3 regions of the Pseudomonas sp. C7.1 genome follow, and region 3 is predicted to be linked to each of the others. Evidence: riboswitches for the same ligand, from Rfam matches in the RefSeq annotation. Region 3 holds a riboswitch; each other region holds the start of a gene.
What was found. A riboswitch is a leader RNA that binds a small molecule or an ion and turns the genes downstream of it on or off. The one in region 3 is predicted to bind cobalamin.
Positions count from the first base shown of each region.

Region 1 (7,845 bases), 810 kb from region 3:
GGTGGAAGTGGCGGTGGAGTATTGCGGCATCTGCCACTCCGACCAGTCGATGATCGACAACGAATGGGGCAACGCACGCTACCCCTTTATCCCTGGCCATGAAGTGGTCGGCACCGTGGTGCGCCTCGGCTCGCAGGCGCGCGGCCTCAAGCTCGGCCAGCGCGTCGGCATCGGCTGGTATAAGGGCAGCTGCATGCATTGCAGCTCGTGCATGGAAGGCTCGCACCAACTCTGCGGCACGATAAAACCGACGATTGTCGGCAGCAACGGCGGTTTCGCCGACCGCCTGCGCAGCCACTGGGCCTGGGCCGTGCCACTGCCGGACGGCCTCGATCCGGCGCTGGTCGGCCCGCTGTTCTGCGCCGGCTCCACGGTGTTTAGCCCGCTGCTGGATTTCGACGTAAAACCGACTGACAAGGTCGGCGTAGTCGGCATCGGCGGTCTCGGCCATCTGGCGCTGGGCTTTCTCAATGCCTGGGGCTGCGAAGTCACGGCATTTACTTCATCGCTGAGCAAACAGGAAGAAGCCAAACGCCTGGGCGCACACAAAGTGGTGGCATCTACCGACAGCGCGGCGCTTAAAGCGATTGCCGGCAGCCTGGACTTCCTCCTGGTCACCGCCAGCGCAGACCTGGACTGGAACGCCATGATCGGCACCCTGCGCGGCAAAGGCCGGCTGCACTTTGTCGGCATCGTGCCCAGCGCGATTCCGGTGCATGTATTCAACCTAATCCCCAAGCAGAAGAGTATGTCCGGCTCTCCGGTCGGTTCACCGGCGAATATGGCGAAAATGCTGGAATTCTGCGCCCGCCATCAGATCCTGCCGCAGGTCGAGCACTTCCCCATGAGCCAGGTCAACGAGGCCATCGACCACCTGCGCGCCGGCAAAGCGCGCTACCGGGTGGTGCTGGATGCGAGCAAATAAGCTGAGCTGAAATTGAAAAGCCCGAGGCGCAAACCTCGGGCTTTTTTGGCCATGTACCAATCATGTGTTGAGTCGCCCCGAACAGCTATACGGCGCATGAAATGAGGTCATACGTAGGGTGGGTTAGGCGCGAACCAGGATCAGAAAAACCCCATCAACTCTCAATGCGCCGTAACCCACCATTGCGGTCTACTGACAAACCGCAATGGTGGGTTACGCGGCGCTCCAGTTACTTGGAGCACACTATAAACCTGCTCCAGCGCCGCTAACCCACCCTACAAAAGCTGCCTCTGCTTCGCGATATTGTGTTGAGCTTCGTGTGCTCAGCCTGCGCGGCCCGACCCAACCTACCGGAACGGCGGTTCATCAAAGCTGCGCAGCTTGCGCGAGTGCAGCGAATTGAGCTGGTTGCGCAGCAGATCCAGCGCGGTGATGCCGATATGCAGGTGCTGGGTGACCGCGCGCTCGTAGAAGGCACCGGCCGCGCCGGGCAGTTTGATCTCGCTATGCAGCGGCTTGTCCGAGACGCACAGCAGCGTGCCGTAGGGCACCCGCAGGCGATAGCCTTGGGCGGCGATGGTGCCGCTTTCCATATCCACCGCCACCGCGCGAGACAGGTTAATCAGCGGCCTTTCCTGGGCCCAGCGCAGCTCCCAGTTGCGGTCATCGTAGGTCAGCACGGTGCCGGTGCGCAGACGCTTTTTCAGCTCGTCGCCCTGCTCGCCGGTGACCTTCCTGGCCGCCTCCTGCAAGGCCTGCTGCACTTCGGCCAGGGCCGGCAGCGGAATATGCGGCGGCAGCACGCGGTCGAGAATGCCGTCGCGGCGCATATAGGCGTGGGCCAGCACGTAGTCGCCGATGGTCTGCGACTGACGCAGGCCGCCGCAGTGGCCGATCATCAGCCAGCAATGTGGACGCAGCACCGCCAGGTGGTCGGTGATGTTTTTCGCGTTGGAGGGGCCGACGCCAATATTGACCAGGGTGATGCCGTCGCCGTCGGCAGCTTGCAGGTGGTAGGCCGGCATCTGGTAACGGTGCCAGATGACGGTCTCGATAATCGCCTGCATCTCGCCTTCGGCCATGCCCCGACTGATCACCACGTTGCCCGGCAACACCATACGTTCGAAGCGCGACTCGCCCACCAGCATGTCCAGGCCATGACGGATAAATTGGTCGACGTAGCGGTGGTAGTTGGTCAGCAGAATCCATGGCTGCACATGCCGCCAATCGCTGCCGGTGTAATGCACCAGACGGCGTAGGGAGAAATCCACCCTTGCCGCGTCGAACAGTGCCAGCGGCAGCGGGTCGGTATTTTCCCAGTCGTACAGGCCATCGGCCGTGCCGTCGGTGGCAGCCGACAGGTCGGTGCTGGGGAACACCCGCGCCAGCTCGGCGGCGGTCACTCCGGAGCCGGCCAGCTCATCGCCCTGCTCGACCACGTAGGGATAAGGAATGTTCTGCTGGCTGATGCCCACTTCCACGCGCACGGTGAAGTCGTTCATCAGCGGGCGCAGCTGCTCCAGCAGGTATTTGCGGAACGCCGCCGGGTGCGTAACGGTGACGCTGTAAGTGCCCGGCACCTGCACCTTGGCATAGGCGCGCACGGTGGTCGGTACTTCGCCCTGGCACAGATAGGTCAGGCGCAGCTCCGGGTAGCGGAAACGCGACTGCTCCTCTGCATCCGGCTTAATACGTTCTTTAAGATAACGCTTGAGCGCCTGGCTCAAGCCCGTGGTCGCCTGCAGGTGCAAGGCGGCCAGATGATCCACCGCTTCTTCAGCGGTGCTGGCGACAATAAAGTCATCGAAACAAGGGTTCACAAGGCACCTTCCTGGCTGATCTCAATGGCTCTATCTTGCCCTGATCCGCCGCGCTTGGCATAGCGCGACGTTGCCGGCCCAGGCTACCGGGGATGCGTCGCAGTTGCGCCAGGCCCTCGGCCCCGTCACGCTGGCACTCACGCCCAAACCAGCATCAGTTGCTAATCTTCAGACGCCCCATCCCCTAAGGAAAACGCATGCCGCGCCTCCTGCTCACACTTGCGCTCAGTCTGTTACCCCGTTTTCTGTTGGCCGACACCCTGGACGGCCACTATCTGACCACGCTGGACGGCCAGCCAGCCGAAATGCACCTGCGCAGCCAGGACCAGCAGGTCAGCGGGGAATATGTAGAGGGTGGCAGGTTGCGCCTACAGATCAGCGGCAGCTTTGACGGCCAGCTGCTCAGTGCGCAGATCAGCGAGCCGCAATCCGGGCAACTGATCGCCAATATGAATGCCACCTATGCCAACGGCGTGCTCAACGCCCATATTGCCGCGCGCAACCCGACTACCGGGGCAACCCTGGAACGCAAGGCGCTATTCCACCGGCAAAAACTCAGCGCCGCCCTGGCACAAAAAATCATCAGCCCAAGCAGCAACGCAACACGCGACCCGGCGCTGATCGGCACCTGGGTACACGAGCAGATCATCAACAGCGGCGGCGCCAACTTTGCCTTAATGACCACCCAGATGATTCTGCAACTAAGTGATGACGGCAGCGTTTCGCAATGGACGCGCAGCGTGGCGGGCGGCACCGACTGGAACGCCAACAGCCCTGGCGAGCTGCAATACAGCGGCCGCTGGCAGACCAGCAACGGCCTGCTGGAAGTGCAGCTGCAGGGCCGCAGCGACTACCAGCCCGCCGCCTACTACCGCTTCAGCGACCAGTACCTGGTCACTGAAAGCAATACCGGCAAGCTGATCTGGCAGCGCCGCCGCTGATCGATCAAACCGGCTGGTGCAGGCGCGAATTAAACAACGGCCCACGACTATAAGCCGAAAGCGTCTTGGCCGCAGCCAGCACACCCAGGTCGACCAGCGGCTCGATCAGAATCACACTCATATACGCCAGAGCAAAGCTGCCCACGGCTGCAAGGTTCTCACCGGAGAAGCCGTTACCGTAGAACGCCCAGAAGCCGACCCAGGCAACGATGCCACCCTGATAAGCGGTCGATAGCGCCAGCGCCTGCTTGTAGGAGAGATCCACATAAGCGGTGCCCGGCGCGATGATGCGCTTGGCCAACAGACTGATAGCCCACAGCGGCACCAGCAGCGTGGTGACGTTCATGCCGTACTGCGGCAGGTCAAACTGAGCAAATAGCAGCCCCTGCAGCAGCAGGCCAGCGGCCAAGCCAATAGCTGTTGCGCCTGCACCAAATAGCAGCAGCAAGGTCGAGCCGAGGATCAGATGCACCTCGGAAACCCCAACCGCATGGTGCGGAAAGACCTCGAAGAAGCAGAACACCAGGGCAGTGGTCAGCAGGCTGCGCAGCGCCAGGGCGGCGACGCCACCGTTGCTGCGTACGCTGTCGAGGGCAAGCTTGGCCGTAAGACCAAAGGCACCCGCAGCGGTTGCATAACTGAGGAAGAGTTTGGCACCTGTAACAACTTCGGGTTCGATGTGCATAGAGATTCCTGTACCGCGCCCACCGCGCGATGATCGGGATTGAGGGGATGGGCATAAGCGCCCGGCTTCGATGGCAGGTCTCCTGGCTCACGGCTTAACACTTCGCCCGCCTTCCCGACCTTGCGGCCAGTGGCATCCGGGCGTTGCTCACCGTTTACAGTTGCGGGGGCAGCCATGGCTTCGGCACCAGTTGCAGTGCCACACATGTTCCCTTTTCATCCAGTCGCATAAATGCGAACCGGAACCATCGGCGGCCACCTTACCCGGCGGCCAAGAGAAATGACAGAGCCGCCCCTCAGTGACTCACCGGCGCTAGGCCGGGCTCTGGGGGAAAGCGCTGCTGGAGCTCAGCCCGCAGCGCTTGTCAGCCAAGTAAGCGCCTTAGATCAAATGCGGCGTACTGCGCGCCACCAGCGCTTCAACATCCAGCCCACGCGGCAAGGTGCCGTAGACCCGACCACCCTGCCCGCCCAGACGGCTGGCGATAAAGGCATCGGACACCGCCGCATTGCCGGCCTCCAGCAGCAGCTTGGCTTGCAGGGCCAGGGCTACGTCCTCGGTGAGCTGGCGGGCGCGGTACTGGATGTCGGCGGTGTCGCGAAAATCTGCCTGCAACTTGGCGATATGCGCTTTCAGGCGCGCATCGCCATGACCATCGCCCAGCTCAACAAACAGCGCATCAAGCACGCCGGGTTCCTTGGACAGTGCACGTAACACGTCCAGGCATTGCACATTGCCCGAGCCTTCCCAGGTCGAGTTGACCGGTGCTTCGCGGTACAGCCTTGGCAGGATGGTGTCCTCAACATACCCAGCGCCGCCCATGCATTCGGCGGCTTCGTTGATCATTGCGGGGGCGCGTTTGCAGATCCAGTATTTGCCCACGGCGGTAACCAGGCGGGCGAACTTGTCTTCCTGCTCGTCATGGGCATTATCCAGCGCCTTGCCCATGCGCAGGGTCAGCGCCAGGGCCGCTTCGCTTTCCAGGGCCAGGTCGGCCAGCACGTTCTGCATCAGCGGCTGCTCGCTCAGCACACGGCCGCCAACCTGGCGATGGGCACAGTGGTGCGCGGCCTGGGTCAGTGCCTGACGCATCAGGGCGCTGGAGCCGATCATGCAGTCGAAGCGGGTCAGCGCGACCATCTCGATAATGGTTGGCACGCCTCGGCCTTCTTCACCGACCATCCAGGCCAGGGCGCCACGGTACTCCACCTCGCTGGAGGCGTTCGACCAGTTGCCCAGCTTGTTTTTCAGGCGCTGGATATAGAACTCGTTGCGCGTACCGTCCGGGCGATGACGCGGCAGCAGAAAGCAGGTCAGGCCCTTATCGGTATACGCCAGCGTAAGGAATGCATCACACATCGGCGCCGAGCAGAACCATTTGTGGCCGACCAACTCATAGGCCTGGCCAGGGCCACCGAGGCCCACCGCATAAGCCCGGGTGGTATTAGCGCGTACATCGGTGCCGCCCTGTTTTTCGGTCATGGCCATGCCGATGGTCGCGCCGGTTTTCTGCTCGATGGGCAGATTGCGCGGATCGTATTGGGTGGAGAGGATTTTCGGCAGCCACTTCTCGGCCACATCGCCCTGCAGCTTGAGCGCGGGCACGCTGGCGAAGGTCATGGTCAGCGGGCAACCGCTGCCAGCTTCGGCCTGGCTGTGCAGATAACTCATGGCGGCGCGCGCGACCTGGGCGCCGGCACGCGGGTCGGTCCAAGGCATGGACGGCAGGCCATGCTCAATAGCCGCGCTCATCAGTTGGTGATAGGCCGGGTGGAACTCCACCAGATCGGCGCGATGGCCATAGCGGTCGTGGCTTTTGAACACCGGCTTGTTCTCATTGGCAAGAAAGCCGGCGACCATCAGCTCGCCGCCGGCCAGGGCGCCATACACATCCAACTTCTGCTCGGCCCAGCCACCGCCGAAGCGTTTGTTCCATTCCTGCAGCGGTAGATCGACGCGATACAGGTTGGCGCCGTCCAACGGCGGCACCTGGTTAAACACTTCATGGGTTTCGGCCTGTTGGCTGGCATTCATGGCTGAAGCTCCTCTTCGTTGGGCAATGGGGCGCCGACGGCGCGTAGACAAAAGGTGACCAAGGCCTGGCTGACTTCGGCCAGGCTGGGGGCGGGATAACCAGCTTCGCGGGCCGCGCGGGCGTGCGGCGATAGAGGGCCGACCAGGGCCTCGGCAATGGCGCCGACCAGGCAGGCGGCGATCAGATTGACCTGCTGCACGCGGAACTGTCCCTCACGGTTACCGGCCTCAAGCAGCTCGGCAAACAGTGCGGCATAGGCTTCCCGATAACGCAGGCGGCGCTCATCCACCTCAGGCTCAACCGGTTCGGCGATCAGGGCGAAGGCCAGCTGGCGACTGTGCCAGGCCCGCTCGGCGAAGCGCTGCAAGCCTAATTGCAGACGGGTCAGTGGATCGCCCGGGCCGCGCAGAATCGCGCTGAGCTCATCGACCTCGCGCTGGCTGGCCACGGCAAATACCTCGGCCGCCAGCTCACCCTTGCGGCGGAAGTGGCGGTACAGGCTACCGGTGGCAATGCCGACATCCTCGGCCAGCGCCTGCATGGTCAAGGCGGCAAAGCCACCCTCGGCCACCCGCGCCAGGGCGCTGGCAAGAATACGTTCGCGTAGCGCCTGATCGCGGTCGACACGCAGGGCAGTGGTGCGATAAACCATGATCTGAATCCTGATTCACTAATTGAGCTCAGTGAATCACGCTTCAGAGTTTGCGCACAGCGGCATTTCGGCCAAGAGAGGGACGCGCGCGCAGCAGGCAGCCATAGTCCGGACAAACCGCTGCACGTACTTCTTACGGGAGACAAGCCCCCGGATTGCGCTGGCGCTTATTCGGGCTACGAGGGCGGTGGCTTAAGCCAATCGTGATTTATGCTCAACTCAACCGGCGCGGCAGAGCACCCAGTCGTGCAACAGACTGCGCAGCTGCTCGAACTTCACCGGCTTGGCCAGGTAGTCGCTCATACCCGCAGCCAGACAACGCTCGCGATCACCGCTGTGACTGTGGGAGGTGATCGCCAGCACCGGCAGCAGCTGACAGCCGGGCAGATTGCGCAGCGCCCGGCAGGTGGCGAAACCATCCATCACCGGCATCTGGCAATCCAGAAGCACCGCGTCGATGGGCTCGTTGCGCAGCACCTCCAGCGCTTCGGCGCCGTTATCGGCGGTGCGCACCTGATAACCCAGTTTGAGCAGCATGCCGCGGGTTACCAGTTGGTTGATCGCGTTGTCCTCAACGATCAATACCGTGCATTGCTCAGGCGCACGCACCGCCGGGCCCGTGGCGCGCAGCACCACTGCAGCTGGGGTGGTCATCTGCATCGGCAAGGCCAACGGCAGTTCCAGGCGAAAGCAGCTGCCCTGGCCTGGCTGGGACTCATGGCTGAGGTCGCCGCCGAGCAGGTCGACCAGTTGCCGACAGATCGCCAGGCCAATGCCCAAGCCGCCG
Region 1 covers NZ_JBWDTL010000003.1:2,963,068-2,970,912, forward strand. The annotation lists gene ahr (NADPH-dependent aldehyde reductase Ahr) at 1-925, shown strand, start outside; gene amn (AMP nucleosidase) at 1,273-2,745, opposite strand; gene AC0T4W_RS17340 (hypothetical protein) at 2,943-3,686, shown strand; gene AC0T4W_RS17345 (energy-coupling factor ABC transporter permease) at 3,691-4,371, opposite strand; cobalamin riboswitch at 4,427-4,635, opposite strand; gene AC0T4W_RS17350 (acyl-CoA dehydrogenase family protein) at 4,753-6,405, opposite strand; gene AC0T4W_RS17355 (TetR/AcrR family transcriptional regulator) at 6,402-7,058, opposite strand; gene AC0T4W_RS17360 (hybrid sensor histidine kinase/response regulator) at 7,278-7,845, opposite strand, start outside.
Region 1: another riboswitch for cobalamin. It lies ahead of AC0T4W_RS17345 (energy-coupling factor ABC transporter permease); the one in region 3 lies ahead of AC0T4W_RS21070 (TonB-dependent receptor).

Region 2 (7,845 bases), 2.7 Mb from region 3:
CGACGTACTGCTGCACCTGCAAAAAGTCGCACCGATTAAGTTCGAGATTGTCGCGGTTAACATGGATCAGAAGCAGCCGGGTTTTCCCGAACACGTGCTGCCGGCCTATCTGGAATCCATCGGCGTGCCGTACCACATCGTCGAGAAGGACACCTACTCGGTGGTCAAGGAGAAGATCCCGGAAGGTAAGACCACCTGTTCGCTATGCTCGCGCTTGCGTCGTGGCACGTTGTACACCTTTGCCGATGAAATCGGCGCGACCAAGATGGCCCTGGGGCATCACCGCGACGACATCCTGGAAACCTTCTTTCTCAATATGTTCTACGGCGGCACCCTCAAGGCCATGCCGCCCAAGCTGCGCGCCGACGACGGCCGTAACGTGGTGATTCGCCCGTTGGCCTACTGCAACGAGGCGGATATCGAGGCTTACAGCGTGCTCAAGGAGTTCCCGATTATTCCGTGCAACCTCTGCGGCTCCCAGGAAAATCTACAGCGCCAGGTGGTCAAGGAGATGCTGCAGGACTGGGAACGCAAATCGCCGGGGCGCACCGAGATCATGTTCCGTGCCCTGCAGAACGTGGTGCCGTCGCAGCTGGCTGACCGCAACCTGTTTGACTTCACGAGCCTGAAGATCGATGACAGCGCCACGCCGCGCTTTCTCGATGTAATGAACCTCTGATCTTCGTAGGATGGGTTGAGCGCAGCGATACCCATCAATTCCCGGCTCAAGGACTGCCCAATGCGCGACTACAAATGGCTCCACGAATACTGCCTGAACCGCTTTGGCTCGGCCGCTGCGCTGGAGTCGATCCTGCCGCAACCGCGCAGCGCCGAGGAGCTGCGCGCGATCAGCGATGATCGCTACCTGTCGATCCTCAGCCTGCGGATCTTCCGCGCTGGCCTCAAACACAGCCTGGTGGACGCCAAATGGCCGGCGTTCGAGCAGGTGTTCTTCGGTTTTGATCCAGAGAAGGTCGTGCTGATGGGCGCCGAACGCCTGGAAAACTTGATGCAGGATGCGCGCATCATCCGTCACCTGGGCAAGCTCAAGAGCGTACCGCGCAATGCCCAGTTCATTCTTGATGTGCAGAAGGACAAGGGCAGTTTTGGCGCGCTGATCGCCGACTGGCCCGTGAGCGATATTGTCGGCCTGTGGAAATACCTGGCCAAACACGGCAGCCAGCTCGGCGGTCTGTCTGCGCCGCGTTTTCTGCGTATGGTCGGCAAGGATACCTTTGTGCCCAGCGATGACATGGTCGCCGCGCTGAAGGCGCAGAAGATCATCGACAAAGTACCCACCAGCCTGAAAGAGCGCGCCGCCGTGCAGGCCGCGTTCAACCAATGGCATGAGCAGAGCGGTCGACCGTTGTGTCAGCTTTCGGTGATGTTGGCGCATACGGTCAATCACTGAGCAGGTGGGTGGGGGGTGACGCTTTATCCATCCACCAGGGTGCTGTTGCGGTGGACGAAAAGAGTGTCGTCCACCTTACGCAGCAGGGGTCCAAATGAACCAGGCTATTGCCCGTGTCGCCCAGGCAGTCGTTGAGCCGTTAATGCGGAACCGTCAGGCGGGCGGTTTTACCGTGGCGATCAACCCCCAGCGTACCGACTTGAGCGCTCGGATGGATGTGCGCCTGCAAGGGCGGGCATTAGATGTTTTGCCAAAACCTCTGGGTCACATTTAGGCCCATAGAATTTGCAAATGAATCTCATAGAAGGCATAGTCGCGACCTTATTAAATTTACCGACACGGTCGTGCTCATGCTCAAACGCCTCGCACCCCTCGTGCCCATCGCACTTTCTGTGGTTCTGGCCGCCTGCGCCAGCCATGCCCCACAGCCTCAGCCGAAGCTGGCAACCCAGCCGGCAGTGTTCTCCTCGACAGACCTTGTCGAGCTTGACGAACAAGCCAAAGAAGCGGCTCTGGGCGACTTCTCTGAAGAAAAATCCTACGAACTGCCGAAATTGGCTGACAGCGTCCTATCCCACGGTTTGTCCCTGGTGGGCACCCGTTACCGTTATGGCGGCAGTTCGGTGAAGTCAGGTTTCGATTGCAGCGGCTTTATCGGTTATCTGTTCAAGGAAGAGCTGGGCATGAAATTGCCGCGCTCGTCCCGCGACATGATCAATATCGACGCACCGCGGGTGTCGCGTGATGAGCTGGAGCCGGGCGATCTGCTGTTCTTCAGCACCAATGGCCGTAACCGCGTCAGCCATGCCGGTATCTACATGGGTGATAACCAGTTTATCCATTCCAGCAGTAGCCGCAGCGGCGGTGTACGGGTTGATAGCCTGGATAATCGCTACTGGTCGCGTACCTTTATCGAAGCCAAACGTGCTCTGGCGCTGGCTCCGAGTGACTCGATCGCTCGTCACCCTTGAGCCCTGTGAATGGCGGCTGAATTTGTTCGGCCGCCGTAGTTAAGTAATAGTTCTGGCTCATCTCGATAGTTTTCAACAACCTGCCAAACAAAGCTAAAGCTTGCACTGCGATGTGTAAGCCGGCAGAGTAGAGCGCATCCCGGCTCAGGATCGCTCGTCCATGACCGCTATCGCCCGTCTCAGCTTGATTATGTTTGCCGCGCTGCTCAGCGCTTGTGCCAGCAATGCTCCCGCGCCCGCGCCAGTCCCGCAGCCCATCGTGTATGCGCCCATCGGCAGCTTTAACGGCAATGCTGAAGATGTGCTGTTTCGCGCCCTGGGCTTGGTCGGCACTCCCTATCGCTACGGCGGCAATACCCCGGATGGCGGCTTTGATTGCAGCGGCCTGATTGGTTACGTTTACCGCGATGCGGCGGGCATCAAGCTGCCGCGTTCGACCCGTGAGCTGATTAGCATGCGCGCCCCGGTAGTCAGCCGCGACCGTCTGCAAAGTGGTGATTTGCTGTTTTTCGCTACTAATGGCGGCAGTCAGGTCAGTCACGCGGGTATCTATGTCGGCGATGGCCGTTTTGTTCACGCGCCTTCCAGCGGAGGCACCGTACGCCTGGACAGCCTGAGCAATACCTACTGGCAGCGCACCTATCTGAATGCCAAGCGCGTGTTCACCCCGGAACTGGCTAGCAACCCCTGATCAACCTCAGCGGCTGAGTGATCTGCCATGACCAACCGAACACTCAATCTCGATTCCGCCCTGTATCAATACCTGCTGGACGTCTCCCTGCGCGAAACACCGGTGCTCAAACGCCTGCGCGAGGAAACCGCGCAGCTGAGTACCGCACGTTGGCAGATCGCCCCCGAGCAGGGCCAGTTTATGGCCTTGTTGGTGCAACTGACGGGTGCTCGACGGATTGTCGAGGTCGGCACCTTTACCGGCTATAGCGCCATCTGTATGGCCCAGGCCATGCCCGAAGATGGTCGGCTGATCTGCTGTGATATCCCTGGCGAGTACAATGCCACGGCCGAGCGTTACTGGCGCGAAGCCGGGCTCAGTGCGCGTATTGAACAGCGTCTGGCCCCTGCGCTACAGACCTTGGCGGCGCTGGAGGCTGAAGGCCTGGCCGGCAGTATTGATCTGCTGTTTATCGACGCCGATAAGGCCAATTACCCGGCCTATTTGGAACATGCCCTGCGCCTGGTGCGCCAGGGTGGGCTGATCCTGTTCGATAACACCCTGTGGAGCGGGCGTGTGCTTGAGGAAAACCCCGAAAGCGCCGATACCCGTGCAATTCAGGCGCTCAATCTGGCGCTGCGTGATGACCCACGTATCGATCTGTCCCTGTTGCCGCTGGGCGATGGCCTGAGCCTGTGCCGTAAACGCTGAGCCCGTATGCCCGAACCGATTCGTCTGCCTGATCAACCTGGTGCCTGCGAACTTTGCGCCCGCGCGGCTGCTCTGACGCGCCATCACCTGATCCCCAAGGCGCTGCACAGCAGGGGCTATGTGCAAAAGCGCTTTGGCAAAAGCGAGCGTATCAGCGCTACGCTCTGGGTCTGCCGCGCCTGCCACAACCAGATCCACCGGCTGTTCAGCGAGAAGGAGCTGGCGCTGACCTACAACAACCGCGACAGCCTGCTCAGTGATGAGCGCCTGCGTACTTTTGTCGAGTGGCTGGCCAGCAAGCCGGCCGGCTTTATGCCCAGGCATTGATTCACGGGTGCAACGGCGCATTCCGGTTTGACGCTTAATCACGAACTCTCTACCCTTCGCGCCTTGTAACAGGTGCCCCCAACGCTAAGCGTGTGCGGGGTGAAACTGGGAAGTCGGTGCGTTGTGCGTTTACGCCAACCATTCCGACGCTGCCCCCGCAACGGTAAGTGAGTTAAACCAGCGCTTTTCAACCACTGTGCTCAGGCATGGGAAGGTGCGCCTGGTGGCGGTCTGCATTTTCAGATCAGCGCTCATAAGCCCGGAGACCGGCCTGTTGCAGTCCACGGCATCGCGGAGGGCGATGGCTGGCGTGTGGCTTGCGCTGTGCGTAGGCCCGCGCTTTGTCTTTCTCCACATGCTTTTTCCAGCCAGATCGCCCTGTGGCGGTGGAGCAGTGCGATGACTGAATCGATTGAACGTGACGCCCGGCACAAGGCGCGCATGGCCCGCAAGAAAGCCCTTATCGACGAGAAAATCGCCCAGGCCCAGGAAGAATACGGCCTGCTGCTGGTGCACAGCGGCAATGGCAAGGGTAAGAGCAGCAGTGCCTTCGGTATGGTTGCCCGCGCCTTGGGGCATGGCCTCAAGGTCGGCGTGGTGCAATTTATCAAGGGCGCGGCCAGCACCGGCGAAGAGGCCTTCTTCCGCCGTTTTCCCGATGAAGTCAGCTATCACGTAATGGGTGAGGGTTTTACCTGGGAGACCCAGGATCGTCAGCGCGATATCGACAAGGCGCGCGAAGCCTGGGCCGTGGCGGCGCAGTTGCTCAATGATCCCGCCATCGGTCTGGTGGTGCTGGATGAGCTGAACATCGCGCTGAAATATGGCTATCTGGAACTCGACGCGGTGCTCGCGGATATCGAGGCGCGGCCGCTGCTGCAGCATGTCGTGGTGACCGGCCGTGGTGCGCTGCCGGGGATGATCGAGGCGGCGGATACCGTCACCGAGATGAGCCTGGTTAAGCATGCCTTTAAGGCCGGGGTAAAGGCGCAGAAGGGAGTTGAGTTTTGACCAGCGCCCGTTCATGCCCGGCGTTATTGATCGCAGCACCGGCTTCCGGCCAAGGCAAGACTACGGTGACCGCCGCCTTGGCGCGTTTGCATGCGCGCCAGGGCAAGTGTGTGCGGGTATTCAAGTGCGGCCCGGATTTTCTCGACCCGATGATTCTCGCGCGCGCCAGCGGAGCGCCGGTGTATCAGCTCGACCTGTGGATGGTCGGCGAGGCCGAGAGCCGCAAGCTGCTCTGGGAAGCGGCGGGTGAAGCCGATCTGATTCTGATCGAAGGGGTGATGGGCCTGTTCGATGGCACGCCATCGGCGGCCGACCTGGCGCGGCACTTCGCTGTGCCGGTGTTGGCGGTGATCGATGGTTCGGCCATGGCGCAGACCTTCGGCGCCATGGCCCATGGATTGGCGACCTTCCAGCCTGATCTGCCGTTCTCCGGGGTGCTTGGCAATCGGGTTGGCAGTGCGCGCCATGGTGAGATATTGCGCGATGCACTGCCGAGCTCGATCCGCTGGTACGGCGCCTTGCCGCGTAGCGCCGAGGTCGGCTTGCCGAGCCGCCATTTGGGCTTGGTGCAAGCGGGTGAGCTGGCCGACCTGGATGCGCGCCTGGACGCCGCCGCCGATGCCCTGGCCGCTAGTGCCGATACCGATCTGCCGCCACCCGTCAGCTTTGCCGCCCCTGAGCAGGCCAGGCCCGCGCCATTGCTTAAGGGGGTGCGAATTGGTGTGGCCCGCGACAGCGCCTTTGCTTTTCTTTACCAGGCCAATCTCGACCTGTTGAGCGAACTGGGTGCCGAATTGCAGTTCTTTTCGCCGCTTACAGATGAGCAGTTGCCGGATGTCGACAGCCTGTATCTGCCCGGCGGTTACCCGGAGCTGCACCTGGCCACGCTTGAGGCCAACCAGCCCATGGCCGAGTCGATTCGCGCGCACCATGCAGCCGGCAAGCCGATCCACGCCGAGTGTGGCGGCATGCTCTATCTGCTCGACAAACTGACCGACAAGCAAGGCGCCAGCGGGCAGATGCTCGGCCTGTTAAGCGGGGAGGCGACCCTGCAACCGCGCATGACCGCCATGGCCTTGCAACAGGCGGAGCTGCCGGAAGGGCTGCTGCGCGGCCACAGCTTTCACTACTCGGCGCTAAGCAGCGATCTGCAACCCCTGACCCGTGGCGAATGCCCGAACTACAAGCGCACCAGTGAGGCGGTTTATCGCCAGGGGCGGATGACCGCCTCCTATATCCACTTCTATCTACCGTCTGATCCCACTGCCGCTGCAGCGCTGTTTTGCCCCGGAGCGCCGGCATGAGCGAGCAGGCCTTCAGTCCCGAAGAACGCGCGGCGGTCTACCGCGCCATCACCGAGCGCCGTGATATGCGCCATTTCAGCGGCGGCGAAGTGGCACCCGAACTGCTCGCACGTTTGCTTGAAGCCGCGCACCAGGCACCGAGCGTCGGCCTGATGCAGCCGTGGCGGTTTATTCGCATCACCCGTGCGGCCTTGCGTGAGGCGATTCACGGGCTAGTGGAAGAGGAGCGCTTGCGCACCGCCGAGGCACTGGGCGAGCGCAGTGATGAATTTATGCGGCTGAAAGTCGAGGGCATCCGTGACTGCGCCGAGCTGCTGGTGGTGGCTTTGATGGAGGGCCGCGAGGCCCATGTATTTGGCCGCCGCACCTTGCCGGAAATGGACCTGGCGTCCCTGGCCTGCGCCATTCAGAACCTCTGGCTGGCCGCCCGCGCCGAGGGTTTGGGCATGGGTTGGGTATCGCTATTCGAGCCCCAGGCCCTGGCGGATTTGCTCAATATGCCGGACGGTAGCAAGCCGCTGGCGGTGCTGTGCCTGGGGCCGGTCACGGAATTCTATGAAGCACCCATGCTGGTGCAGCAGGGCTGGGCCGAGCCACGGCCACTAAGCGAGTTGTTGTTTGAAAACCAGTGGGGCACGCCATGAGCCTGGTGCTTAGCACCTGCGCCGGGGTTGCTCTGGACGCGATTTTTGGCGAGTCCAAGGGCTGGCATCCGCTAGTGGCCTTTGGTCGTATGGCCGAGCGTATCGAGCAGCGCTTCAATCCGGCGGGCGGCGGTTGGCGCAGCCATGGCGTCAGCGCCTGGTGCCTGGCGGTATTGCCGCTGACCCTGCTGACCTGGCTACTCACACAGATCAGCGGGCTGGGTTGGGCGGTGGAAATACTTGCGTTGTATGCCGCGCTTGGCCTGAAAAGCCTGGGTGAACATGCCATGCCGGTGGCCCAGGCGCTGCGGCTGGGCGATCTACGTCTGGCGCGTGAGCGGGTCGGTTATATGGTCAGCCGCAATACCGCGCAGCTCGACGCCGCCGGGGTGGCCCGGGCTGGCAGTGAATCGGTGCTGGAAAACGGCAGCGACGCGGTGTTCGCCGCGCTGTTCTGGTTTGTGCTGGCCGGTGCGCCGGGCGTGGTGCTGTATCGCCTGAGTAATACCCTGGACGCCATGTGGGGCTATCGCAATGAACGTTTCGAGCTCTTCGGCTGGGCCGCCGCGAAAATCGACGATGTGCTCAATTACCTGCCGGCCCGGCTGGTCGCATTGACCTACGCGCTGCTCGGTAAAACTGCACTGGCGCTGCGTTGCTGGCGTACCCAGGCGCCGCTTTGGGACAGCCCGAATGCCGGCCCGGTAATGGCGGCCGGGGCAGGCGCGCTGGGCGTCAGCCTGGGCGGCGCGGCGGAGTATCACGGCGAGCTGCATATTCGGCCGGACCTGGGCGC
Region 2 covers NZ_JBWDTL010000003.1:1,104,127-1,111,971, forward strand. The annotation lists gene ttcA (tRNA 2-thiocytidine(32) synthetase TtcA) at 1-679, shown strand, start outside; gene AC0T4W_RS08475 (DNA-3-methyladenine glycosylase I) at 740-1,411, shown strand; gene AC0T4W_RS08480 (C40 family peptidase) at 1,762-2,382, shown strand; gene AC0T4W_RS08485 (C40 family peptidase) at 2,543-3,073, shown strand; gene AC0T4W_RS08490 (O-methyltransferase) at 3,101-3,763, shown strand; gene AC0T4W_RS08495 (hypothetical protein) at 3,770-4,090, shown strand; cobalamin riboswitch at 4,144-4,379, shown strand; gene cobO (cob(I)yrinic acid a,c-diamide adenosyltransferase) at 4,490-5,101, shown strand; gene AC0T4W_RS08505 (cobyrinate a,c-diamide synthase) at 5,098-6,405, shown strand; gene bluB (5,6-dimethylbenzimidazole synthase) at 6,402-7,049, shown strand; gene cbiB (adenosylcobinamide-phosphate synthase CbiB) at 7,046-7,845, shown strand, end outside.
Region 2: another riboswitch for cobalamin. It lies ahead of cobO (cob(I)yrinic acid a,c-diamide adenosyltransferase); the one in region 3 lies ahead of AC0T4W_RS21070 (TonB-dependent receptor).

Region 3 (7,845 bases):
GGCTGCTGCTCGCCTGGGTTGGCCACTGCAGGACGTGACGGTGCTGTCGCTGGTGGCGCGGCCGTTGGCGGCGCTGCAGGCGCAGATTTTCCCCGGCGCGCACTTGCTGCTGCTGAGCAACGACGGCGACAGCCCGGCAGCGGTGGCTGAGTTGCTGCGTGCACGCGGTTTCGGCCCCAGCCGTTTGACCGTGCTGGAGCATCTGGGCGGCAATCAGGAGCGGCGCATCGACGGGTTGGCCAGTGACTGGGCGTTGCCGCGCGTTGCCGATCTCAATCTGCTGGCGGTCGAGTGCGTGGCTGGCACCGATGCACGACTGCTGCCGCTGACGCCAGGTTTGCCGGATGACGCCTATCTGCACGACGGTCAGCTGACCAAGCGCGACGTGCGTGCAATCACCCTGGCGCGCCTGGCCCCGCAACCCGGCGAGCTGCTCTGGGATGTCGGCGCCGGCTGCGGCTCCATTGGCATCGAATGGATGCGCGCGCACCCCAGCTGTCGGGCGTTGGCGATTGAGGCTGATGCCGGTCGTCAGGCGCATATTCAGCACAACCGCGATGCCCTCGGCGTGCCCGCGCTGCAACTGGTCGCCGGCCGTGCGCCCGAGGCATTGGCCGGCTTGGCTGCGCCGGATGTGATCTTTATCGGTGGCGGCGTCACCGTGCCTGGCGTGCTGGAGCAGTGCTGGGCCAGCCTCAAGCCGGGCGGGCGTTTGGTGGCCAATGCGGTGACCCTGCAAAGCGAAGCGGCGCTGGTGGCCTGGCGCGAGCAGGTGGGCGGCGAGCTGACCCGCATCAGCGTGGCCCAGGCACAGCCCCTGGGCGGTTTCGACACCTGGCGCAGCGCCTTGCCGATTACCTTGCTGGTGGTGCGCAAGCTGTGAGCCCGCGCATTCTGCTGTTGGGCGGCACCACCGAGGCGCTGCGTTTGGCCCGCCGTTTAAGTCCCGAAGCCATCTACAGCCTGGTCGGGCTGGGCCGGGTGCCGGATGACTTGCCCTGCCAGGTGCGCGTGGGCGGCTTTGGTGGAGCCGAAGGGCTGGCGGGGTATATCCGCGAGCAGGGCATCGAACTGCTGTTGGATCTGACCCACCCCTATGCCGCACAGATCAGCGCCAATGCCGCCCGCGCCGCCGAGCTGAGCGGGATTGCCTGCTGGGCGCTGCGCCGCCCCGGCTGGCAGGCCGGCGAGGGTGATGACTGGCGTGAAGTGGATAACTGGGCCGGTTTGGTCGAAGCCCTGAAGGATTTCCGCCGTCCGCTATTCACCCTCGGCCGCGAGCCGCTGGAGCATCTGCATGAGATTCCCCTGCATCAGCACTGGACCGTCCGCTGCCTAACGGCCCAGCAAGCCGTGCCGCGTGCCGAGATTATCGGCGCGCGGGGGCCGTTCGCGCTGGACGAGGAGCGCGCGCTATTCGCCCGTTTGCGCACTGATGTGCTGATCAGCAAGAACAGCGGCAGCCAGTCCACCGAGCCAAAACTGCAGGTGGCGCGGGAGTTGGGTTTACCGGTGTTGTTTTTACGGCGGCCGAGTTTACCGAGTGTGGAGCGCGAGTTTGTCAGCCTCGAAGCGCTGGCCGAGGTGCTGCAGTTGTAGAGCGAGCAAGGTAGGGTGGATGACGCTGTTTTCATCCACCATTGCAGTTGGTGGATGGGTGAAGCGTCATCCACCCTACGCCTAACCCCCTGCTAGACTGCCGCCCCGCTTTGGAGGCTGCCATGACCACGCCCGTTTCGCCCTACGCCCGCATTCTGTTTGTCGGCCCGGACCTGGCTGAGGGCTCGTTTGCCGAGCTGTTTCGCCGTCGTCTGGTTGAGTTGCGCGGGGAAGCGGCGCTGGCCGATATCGTCGACACCAGCGCAGGCTATGCGCCGCTCTGGCAGCGCGTGGCCGAGTGTGAGCGGCCGCTACTGGTGATCGATCTGGAGCCTGCGAGCAGCAGCCCGCACCTCGATTGGCTGCGTAGCGAGCTAAGTCAGCAGGCCAACCCCGAGCAGCTGTTTGTCGCCAGTGCGATGGGCCAGGCCGAGGGCTTGCCAGTGGAGGCCGCTTGCGCGCTGATCGAGCACCCCGAGCTGCATCTGCCCTGCGTCGGTGTGGCTGCTGTGCCGGGGCATCACGCCTGGTCGCAGATTCCGCCCCACGCCCAGCGCCTGCTGTTGTGCAACGGCCCGCGCTGCACCCGGCGTGGTGCGCTGGACCTGTGGAAATCCCTGCGCCAACGGCTCAAGGCCGCCGGTAAACTGGAGTGCGAGGGCGGGGTGCATATCACCCGCAGCCAGTGCCAGTTCCCCTGCGATCTGGGCCCGACGGCCAGCCTTTATCCAGCCGGTGAGTGGTTCCGCGTGCGTGATGAAGCCGAGCTGATCCGCCTGGTCGATGAGCGGCTGGTGGCGGGTCGCCCGGTGCCCGAGCTGCGGATTGATCAGGGCTGAGTCGCTACGCCATGCATGGTGGACAAGCTTCGCGTTGTCCACCCTACGTTTGCTGCAGCCATTGTTTGCCCCGCACAAATTGCCGCTAAAGCGGGATGCCGCCCGCACCTCCCACAGATGTAAAGCCTCGCCCTTGAGCGGCTGGTCTTGTCGAGCTGATGCCTTGACTTGTGCTGGCGCGGATGGTCATATCCGCGCCGTTTCAGGTGTCTTACGCCGCCGTGCGTAAGGTTAAACGGGAAGTCGGTGCGCCCTTTGGGCTAGTCCGACGCTGCCCCCGCAACGGTAAGCGAGCGACGTTGTCATGATGCCACTGTGCACTTTGTGCATGGGAAGGCGATGACGTCATGACCCTCGCGAGCCCGGAGACCGGCCTGATTCTTAGGGATGTTGTGCGCTGCCCATGATGCAGCGGCAACTCCCAACTGTTTGGCAACCCGCGGTGGGCGGGCGTTGACGCCGATCGTGGGTGCCTGCGCGCCCGTGTTTTGCTGTTGCGCGTTTCCATCGGGATTGCCGTGCCTATCCCTTTTGCGATGGAAGCATCATGGCGCGCTATCCCCTGTCTCAACTCTCTGTTTCCCTTGCCCTGTGCCTGGCCGGTACGGCTGTGGCGGGCGAATCTCCAGTCAATCTGCCGGCCACGACCGTGCAGGCCAAGGCTGCTGCGGAGGGTGCAAGCGATCTGCATACGCCCACCAGCAGCGGTTCGCGTCTGGGCCTGAGCGCCCTGCAAACCCCGGCCAGCACCAGCAGCCTGAGCGGCGCGCAGGTGCGCGGGCGCAACAACCTCAGCGTGCAGGACGCGGTCACCCGCACCCCTGGCATCAGCAGCATCGGCAGCCCCGGCAATGGCGGCACCGCGCTGTCGGCGCGCGGGTTTACCGGGCACAGCGCGACCATGCAGCTGTACGACGGCACCCGCCAGTACGTCGGCGCAGGCACCGTGACCTTCCCGGTCGACACCTGGTCGGTGGAGCGCGTTGACGTGCTGCGCGGCCCGGCGTCGGTGCTTTACGGTGAAGGCGCGACCGGCGCGGTAATCAACGTGGTGCCGAAAAAGCCCTTTGCCGGCGCCATCAGCAACCAGCTGCGCCTCGGCTACGGCAGCGATGACCGTCGCCAGGCCGCGCTGGACAGTGGCGGCTCGCTGACCGATACGCTGAGCTACCGCCTCAACCTCAATCAACAGGCCAGCAATGGCTGGGTCGATGATGGCGAGTCGCAGAGCCAGGCGCTCAGCGCGGTCCTGCGCTGGGATGCCAGCGATGCGCTGAGTTTCACCCTGTCCCATGATCAGGGCGATCAGGACCCGCAGCGTTACCTAGGCACACCGCTGGTCGCCGGCCAGTACCGCGAGAGCCTGCGCGAGCGTAACTACAACGTCGCTAACGCCGAAGTTCGTTACAACGACCAGATCACCCGACTGGTCAGTGACTGGCGCATCAACGACGCGCTGACGGCCAGCAACCAGCTGTACTACATAAAAACCCAGCGCTACTGGCGCAATGCCGAGTCCTACCGCTGGCAGCCGGGTGACCAGGTCAGACGCAGCGATTTCTACGAGATCAAGCACACCCAGGAGCAGGTCGGCGACCGTCAGACCTTCACCCTGGAGCACGCGCTGTTCGGCCTCGACAGCCGCACCGTGGTGGGCGTGGATTACAACCGCATTCACTTCGCTCGCCAGCATGATTTCGCCAGCAGCTTCACTGATACAGTGCCGCTTGCCGGCTCCAGTGGCGGCCAGTACCAGAGCACCGACCCGCTGGGTTATGGCCCGCGTGAGCGCAACCTGGCGCGGCAATTCTCGCTGTTCGCCGAGAACCGCACCCAGCTGACTGAGCGCCTGTCGCTGGTCAGCGGCGTGCGCCGTGATCAGGTGCATATCCAGCGCGATAACCTGCTGACCGACAGCAGCGCCGACCGCAGCCTGACGGGCGACAACTGGCGCGTCGGGTTGGTCTTCGAGGTCACGCCCGAGCTGTCGCTGTACGGCCAGTACGCCACCAGCACCGAGGGCGTCAGCAACCTGCTGACGCTTAATCCGAGCCAGCAGCAGTTCGACCTGAGCGAGGCCAAGCAGACCGAAATCGGCCTTAAGCAGGCGTTCTGGAATGGCCAGGGCGAATGGACGCTGGCCGCTTACCACATCGTCAAGGAGAAGCTGCTCAGCCGCGCCACCCCGACCGCGCCGACCGAGCAGATCGGCCAGCAGTCTTCCGATGGTCTGGAAGCCACCTTGGAACTGGCCCTGGGGCAGGATTGGCAGGTCTCGGCCAACGCCGCGTTTGTGCGCGCCGAGTACGACGACTTCACGGAGGCCGGTGGCGATCGCAGCGGCAATCGACCCACCAACGTGCCACGGCGCACCGCCAACCTGTGGCTGAGCAAGGCGCTGAGCGAGCAGGTGCAGGTCGGTATCGGCGCGCGTTATGTCGATTCGCGCTACGCCGACACGGCGAACAATGTGGAGGTGCCGAGCTACACCCTGGTCGATGCCACTATCGGCTGGCAGGTGCTGGCGGATGTGCGTTTGGGCCTAGAGCTGAACAACCTGTTCGACCGCCAGTACGCCACCACCGGCAGCAGCGATGGCCAGCAGTGGTACCTGGGCGCGCCGCGTTCGGTGTTCGTCACTGCCGATTACCGTTTCTGATGGCGCGCTTGCAGATCAGCGACTTGGCCTGGTCGCCCAATGGAGAGCAGGTGTTGCTCGACGGCATCGAGCTAGCGGTGGGAGACGGCCAGCTGGTCGGTCTGCTCGGCCCCAACGGCAGCGGCAAGACTAGCCTGCTGCGCTGCGCCTACCGCTTTCAGCGGCCCGATCAGGGCCGTGTCGAGCTGGACGGCGAAGCGCTGTGGAGCCGTTCGCCGCGCTGGTGTGCGCAGCGGGTGGCGGTGGTGTTGCAGGAGTTTCCCCAGGACTTCGGCCTCACTGTGGCCGAAGTCGCCGCCATGGGCCGCACGCCGCACAAGGGCCTGTTTGATGGCGATGACCAGGCCGATCTCGCCCTAATCGAGCAGGCGCTGGCGCGGGTGGGTTTGACTGAGCACAAGCGCCAGGCCTTCGCTTATCTCTCCGGCGGCGAGAAGCAGCGCGTGCTGCTGGCCCGCGCGCTGGTGCAGCAGCCGACGCTGCTGATTCTCGACGAGCCGACCAATCACCTTGACCCGCGCTATCAGCTTGATCTGCTGCGGCTGATCAAAACCCTCGGCCTGGCGACCCTGGCCAGCTTCCATGACCTCAACCTGGCGGCGGCCTTCTGCGACCGCCTGTATGTGCTCGACCACGGCCGCATGGTGGCCAGCGGCACACCGGCCGAGGTGCTGACCGAAGCGCTGCTGGCCGAGGTGTATGGCGTGCAGGCGCTGGTCGACCTTCATCCCCTCGCGGGGCACCCGCGTATTACCTGGATCAATCCATGAACAGTTTTCTGCGTTACGCCCTGTGCCTACCATTGTTGGGCGCTGCCCTGTCCGCCCAGGCGGTTACCGTCACCAGCTGCGACCGTCAGCTGACCATCGAGCAGCCGCCGCAGCGCGCAGTCAGTCAGGACATCAACCTGACCGGCATGCTCCTGGCCCTCGGGCTGAAATCGCGGATGGTCGGTTACAGCGGCATCAGCGCCTGGAAAACCCCCAACCCCGAGCTGATGGCGCAGCTGGCTGATTTGCCGGAGCTGGCCGCGCGGCAGCCGTCGCTGGAAAACCTGCTCAACGCCGAGGCGGATTTCTTCTTTGCCGGCTGGAACTACGGCATGCGTGTGGGTGGTGAAGTCACCCCGGCGAGCCTGGCGCGTTTCGGCATCCCGGTGTACGAGCTGAGCGAGTCCTGCGCCCATGTCATGCCACGCCGAGTGGCCAGCCTGGAGGATGTCTACAACGACCTGCACAACCTTGGCCGCATCTTCGCCGTTGAGTCGAGTGCCGAGGCGCTGGTGCAGGGCATGCAGCAACGGGTGGCGGTGGTGCGCGCCCGCCTGGCGAACAGCGGCCCGGCGCCACGGGTGTTTCTCTACGACAGCGGCGAGGAAAGCCCCTTTACCGCCGGCCGCCTGGCCATGCCGCAGGCGCTGATCGAAGCCGCTGGCGGGCGCAATGTGATGGATGAGCTGGCCGCGAGCTGGGTGCGGGTCGGCTGGGAAGCGGTGATCAGCAGCGACCCCGAGGTGATTCTGATCGTCGATTACGGCGAGCGCAGTGCGGCGCAGAAACGTGACTTCCTGCTGCAGCACCCGGCCTTGCAGGGGCTGACGGCGATCCGTGAGCAGCGCTTTGTGGTGCTGCCGTACCTGGCCGTCACGCCGAGTATGGAAAACGCCGCCGCCATCGAAACCCTGGCCGCCGCGCTGCACCCGCAGGCGTTCGGCCAATGATTCGCAGCCCACACGCTTACCGCCTGTTACTGCTGTTGCTGGCTTTGGCACTGGCACTGTCCTGCGCCGCCTCCCTGGGCTTTGGCGCAGCGCCAGTGCCGTTGGCGCAGGTGTTGGAGATTCTCGGCCAACGCCTGTTTGATCTGCAGCCGACGCAGGCCGTGAGCAGTGCCCAGGACAGCATCGTCTGGCTGATCCGCGCGCCACGGGTGGTGCTCGGTGCGTTGGTCGGTGCCGGGCTGGCGCTGGTCGGCACGGCGCTGCAGGCGGTGACGCGCAACCCTCTGGCCGACCCGCATCTGCTCGGGGTCAGCTCCGGCGCGGCTTTGGGTGCGGTGATTGTGGTGCTGTATCTGGGTGAATTTATCGGCCTGCTCAGCCTGCCGCTGGCGGCCTTTATCGGCGCGCTGGTGAGCATGCTGCTGGTGCTGGCGATTGCCAGTCGCGGTGGCCGGCTGGAGAGTGATCGCCTGCTGCTGGCTGGGGTGGCGGTGTCGTTTGTGATGATGGCGGCGAGCAACCTGCTGCTGTTTCTTGGCGACCATCACGCCGCCAGTTCGGTGATCTTCTGGATGCTCGGCGGCCTTGGTCTGGCGCGCTGGGAACTGCTGTGGCTGCCGGCGTTGTGCCTGGCGCTGGCGGTGCTGCTGTTGTTGGGGTTGGCGCGGGCGCTGAATGCGCTGATGGCCGGTGAACACAGCGCGGTCAGCCTCGGTCTGGAACCACGCCGGGTGCGCCTGTTGGTGTTTGTTTGCGCTTCGCTGCTGACCGGGGTGCTGGTGTCGCTCAGTGGCGCGATCGGTTTTGTCGGGCTGATCCTGCCGCATGTCGCACGCTTTCTGGTGGGGGCCGAACACCGTCGTCTGCTGCCGGTGAGTGCGCTGCTTGGCGCGCTGTTTCTGGTCTGGGTGGATGTCGCCGCGCGCACCTTGCTGGCGCCGCAGGACCTGCCCATCGGCATCGCCACGGCGGCGATTGGCGGGGTGTTTTTCGTGGCGTTGTTGCGTCGACGCTAGGAGCCTGTCGGG
Region 3 covers NZ_JBWDTL010000003.1:3,774,649-3,782,493, reverse strand. The annotation lists gene cbiE (precorrin-6y C5,15-methyltransferase (decarboxylating) subunit CbiE) at 1-883, shown strand, start outside; gene AC0T4W_RS21080 (cobalt-precorrin-6A reductase) at 880-1,599, shown strand; gene AC0T4W_RS21075 ((2Fe-2S) ferredoxin domain-containing protein) at 1,722-2,438, shown strand; cobalamin riboswitch at 2,626-2,830, shown strand; gene AC0T4W_RS21070 (TonB-dependent receptor) at 2,986-5,097, shown strand; gene AC0T4W_RS21065 (ABC transporter ATP-binding protein) at 5,097-5,867, shown strand; gene AC0T4W_RS21060 (ABC transporter substrate-binding protein) at 5,864-6,817, shown strand; gene AC0T4W_RS21055 (FecCD family ABC transporter permease) at 6,814-7,833, shown strand.